One region of the Kitasatospora sp. NPDC007106 genome, then DNA from elsewhere that is predicted to be linked to it. Evidence: riboswitches for the same ligand, from Rfam matches in the RefSeq annotation. Region 1 holds a riboswitch; the other holds the start of a gene.

Region 1 (2,192 bases):
TGCGGCGGGCGATGTCGAGCACGTACGGGCCGTCGGCCGGGTTGCCGATCGCCAGCGACTTGGCGATGGTGTTCGGCTTCACCGGCCGGATCACGTCGTGGCCGGCCTTGAAGGCGGCGGACACCGGGGAGCAGCCCTCGGCCTGGGCGCCGAAGACCTTGTACGGCCGGTCCTCGACCAGGCCGAGCTTGATCAGCTCCTGCAGGCCCTTGTCGATCTTGGTGAGCTGGGAGCCCGAGGCGATCGGGATCACGATCTGCTCCGGCAGCCGCCAGCCGAGCTGCTCGCAGATCTCGTAGGCCAGCGTCTTGGAGCCCTCGCCGTAGTACGGGCGGAGGTTGACGTTGACGAAGCCCCAGCCCTCGCCGGCCGGGTCGCCGATCAGCTCGGAGCAGAAGCGGTTCACGTCGTCGTAGTTGCCGTCGATGCCGACCAGGGCGCCACCGTACACACCGGCCATGACGATCTTGCCCTGCTCCAGGTCGTGCGGGATGAACACGCAGGACTTGAACCCGGCCCGGGCGGCGGCGGCACCGACCGCGCCGGCCAGGTTGCCGGTGGAGGAGCAGGAGAGCGTGGTGAAGTCGAAGGCGCGGGCGGCCTCGATCGCACAGGCCACCACGCGGTCCTTGAAGGAGTGCGTGGGGTTGCCGGAGTCGTCCTTGACGTGCAGCTGGGCGGTGAAGCCGAGCTCGCGGCCCAGGTTGTCCGCCTTGACCAGCGGGGTCCAGCCGGGGTTGAGGTTGGGCTTGCCGGCCACGTCGGCGGGCACCGGCAGCAGCGGGGCGTAGCGCCAGATGCTGGCCGGGCCGGCCTCGATGCGCTTGCGGAGCTCCGCGGCGTCGTAGCCGCCGAAGTCGTAGGCGATCTCCAGCGGGCCGAAGCACTCCAGGCACGCGAAGCTCGGGCCGAGCGGGAAGCGGGTGCCGCACTCGCGACAGGAAAGCGCTGCGGCCGGACCGAGGTCGACGGTGGCAGCGGATGCAGGGGTAGCGGTAGCCATGGTGGCGGAGGCCTCTCTCCTCATCTTCCCCGCGGCGCGGTTGCGCCACAGGCCGGAATTGGCACCTGTCCCGCGGGAGGCCTGCGACCGCCGCTGCGAGAAGGTTGCCGGGACGTCGACGGGCCGTTCCCTCAGTCCCTCTGGATGAGCTCTGTGAAGTTGTGTGGTGTTCGCTGCGGTGACCCCGGCGTGCGAAGGCTCGACCGCAGTACGAAGACTGTATCCGAAGGCCCCGGCGCCGAAAGGCGGCGTCCGATCCGCGAGATGGAAGTTACGAGGAGCGAGACCGTGACCGAGCAGCCCCGTCCCGACGTCCTCCCCGAGGTCGCGTCCTGGCTGCGTCGCCGCTCCTGGGCGGCGGCGGACTACCCGGTGGAGCGGCTGCTCGCCGCCAAGCGGGCGGCGGGGAGCGCCGGAACGGTCAGCGTGGTGCTGCCCGCCCTCGACGAGGAACCCACCGTCGGGGAGATCGTCGCCACCGTCCGCCGCGAGTTGATGGAACGTCACCCGCTGGTCGACGAGCTGGTGGTGGTCGACTCCGGCTCGGTCGACCGGACGGCGGAGACCGCCCGGACGGCGGGCGCCCGGGTGGTCCACCGCGACGACATCCTGCCCCGGCTGCCGGCTGCCCCCGGCAAGGGCGAGGTGCTCTGGCGGTCGCTGCTGGCGACGTCCGGCGCGATCGTCTGCTTCGTCGACGCCGACCTGCGCGAGTTCGACCCGGCCTTCGTCACCGGGATCGTCGGCCCGCTGCTCACCGACCCCTCGCTGCAGCTGGTCAAGGCGATGTACGACCGGCCGCTGGAGACCGAGGGCGCGGTGGTGCCGGCCGGCGGCGGACGGGTCACCGAGCTCGTCGCCCGGCCGCTGATCAACCTGCACTGGCCACAGCTGTCCGGCTTCGTCCAGCCGCTCGGCGGCGAGTACGCGGCCCGCCGCACCCTGCTGGAACGACTGCCCTTCCCGACCGGGTACGGGGTGGAGCTCGGCCTGCTGGTGGACGCCCTGGAGGAGGTCGGGCTGGACGCGCTGGCCCAGGTCGACGTGGGTGTCCGGCACCACCGCCACCAGGACGGCCAGGCGCTCGGTCGGATGGCCGCCACGATCTACCGGACGGCCCTGGAACGGCTCGACCGCACCCACCGACTGAAGGCCGGCGAGGACCTCGTGCACCCGCTGATCACCCAGT
Region 2 (2,192 bases), on a different contig from region 1:
ACCTCGGCGCCCGGCGGGTCGCCGAGGTGGCCGAGGAGGTCGGCCTGACCTTCTGCTTCGCGGCGAAGTTCCACCCCGCGATGCGGCACGCGGCGACCGCGCGGGCCGGGCTCGGCGTGCCCACCGCCTTCAACATCCTCGGCCCGCTGACCAACCCGGCCCGGGTCACCTCGCACGCCGTCGGCTGCTTCGACACCCGGCTCGCCGGACTGATCGCCGGCGTCTTCGCCCGGCGCGGCGCCACCGCACTGGTCTTCCGCGGCGACGACGGCCTGGACGAACTGACCGTCTGCACCACCTCGCACGTGTGGATCGTCAAGGACGGCACCGTCACCGAGGCGGACTTCGACCCGCGGGACGTCGGGATCGAACTGGCCGGGATCGAAGCCCTCCGCGGGGCCGACGCCGAGCACAACGCGGCCGTCGCACGGCGGCTGTTCGCCGGTGAGCGCGGCCCGGTGCGGGACGCCGTCCTGCTCAACACGGCCGCCGCGCTGGCGGTGCTCGACCTCACCGACGCGCCGCTCGCCGAGCAGCTCGCCGCCGGGATCGAGCGGGCGGCCGCGGCCATCGACTCGGGCGCGGCGGAGGCGACGCTCAAGCGCTGGGCCGAGGCGACGAACAAGTAGCGAGCCGCCGGCGAGCCGCACGGGGCGCGCGGGGGCATCCGGCCGAGGCCGGTCCCCCGCACGCCCCGCCGTGCTTGACCCGTCGCACAGCGGTCACCTAGAGTCCTGCGCAGGTCATGAGTGGCAGCGTCAAGCCCCAGCTTGCTGTCCGGCAACCCTCCGTCCGTGGCGGGGTGCCCTGGGTGAGGACCGGGCCGTGCGGCGAACCGTCCGCGTGGCAAGCGCGGACTTCCGGCGATGGCTCCCCGGGGTCCCCACCCCGTGAAGGAGTGCATCCTCATGTCGCTTTCCACCGACCTCTGCGCCCCGCTCGCCGTCCTCGGCCACGACGTCCAGGTGCCGCTCGCCACCGGTGAGAAGGTCGGCTACGCCGCACTCGACTACGCCGCCAGCGCCCCCGCCCTGCAGCGGGTCTGGGACGACGTCGCCGCCTACGCCCCCTACTACGGCAGCGTCCACCGCGGCGCCGGCTACCTCTCGCAGCTCTCCACCGACCTGTTCGAGCAGAGCCGCCGCACCGTCGCCGACTTCCTCGACCTGCGCGCGGGCGACCAGGTGGTGTTCACCCGCGCCACCACCGACTCGCTCAACCTGCTCGCCGGGGCCCTCCCCGCCGGCACCCGGGTGTTCGCCTTCGAGACCGAGCACCATGCCTCCCTGCTGCCCTGGCGCCATGCCGGTCTGACGGTCGAGTACCTGCGCGCCCCGCGCTCGCACGCCGAGGCCGTCGCCGCCCTGGACGCCGCCCTCGCCGCCGGTTCCCCGGACGGCCCGCGCCTGCTGTGCGTCACCGGCGCCTCCAACGTCACCGGCGAACTGTGGCCGATCGCCGAACTCACCGAGACCGCCCACCGGCACGGCGCCCGGGTGGTGCTGGACGCCGCCCAGCTCGCCCCGCACCACCGCCTGTCGGTCCGTGAACTCGACGTCGACTGGGTCGCGTTCTCCGGCCACAAGCTCTACGCGCCGTTCGGCGCCGGGGTGCTCGCCGGCCGCAGCGACTGGCTCGACGCCGCCGAGCCCTACCTGGCGGGCGGCGGCGCCAGCCGCACCGTCGCCCGGGAGGCCGACGGCTCGGTGGCCGTCGAGTGGCACACCGGCCCGGCCCGCCACGAGGCCGGCTCGCCCAACGTGATCGGCGCCTACGCCATCGCCTCCGCCTGCCGGGCGCTCACCGAGGCCGGGTTCGACGCCCTGGAGGCCCGCGAGCAGGCGCTCGTCGAGCGGCTCACCGCCGGGCTGGCCGGGATCCCCGAGGTCAAGGTGCTCAACCTGTTCGGCGAGCGGTCCGCCCGGGTGGGCGTGCTCTCCTTCGTCGTCCGCGGCTGGAACAGCTCGCACTTCTCGGCGGCGCTCTCCGCCGAGTACGGCATCGGCGTCCGCGACGGCCTGTTCTGCGCGCACCCGCTGGTGCGGACGCTGCTCGGCGGGGAGGAGGCGGCGCCGTCCGCGTGCGGCGCGCCGGAGCCGTCGCTGCCGGGGGAGCGGAGCCTCAACGCGATCCGGGTCAGCTTCGGCGCGGGCACCCCGGAGGAGCACGTGGACCGCTTCCTGGCCGCCGTC

What was found. Region 1 has a riboswitch for S-adenosylmethionine ahead of thrC (threonine synthase). Riboswitches for the same ligand answer to the same signal wherever they lie in the genome.
Region 2: linked by a shared signal. The riboswitch ahead of ABZ641_RS13180 (aminotransferase class V-fold PLP-dependent enzyme) and the one ahead of thrC (threonine synthase) in region 1 are both predicted to bind S-adenosylmethionine.

The regions. Positions count from the first base shown of each region.
Region 1 covers NZ_JBEYFP010000043.1:15,536-17,727, reverse strand. Annotated here, with positions in the region: gene thrC (threonine synthase) at 1-1,003, opposite strand, end outside; SAM riboswitch class I at 1,021-1,154, opposite strand; gene ABZ641_RS07385 (glucosyl-3-phosphoglycerate synthase) at 1,292-2,192, shown strand, end outside.
Region 2 covers NZ_JBEYFP010000113.1:8,771-10,962, forward strand. Annotated here, with positions in the region: gene trpD (anthranilate phosphoribosyltransferase) at 1-629, shown strand, start outside; SAM riboswitch class IV at 742-859, shown strand; gene ABZ641_RS13180 (aminotransferase class V-fold PLP-dependent enzyme) at 909-2,192, shown strand, end outside.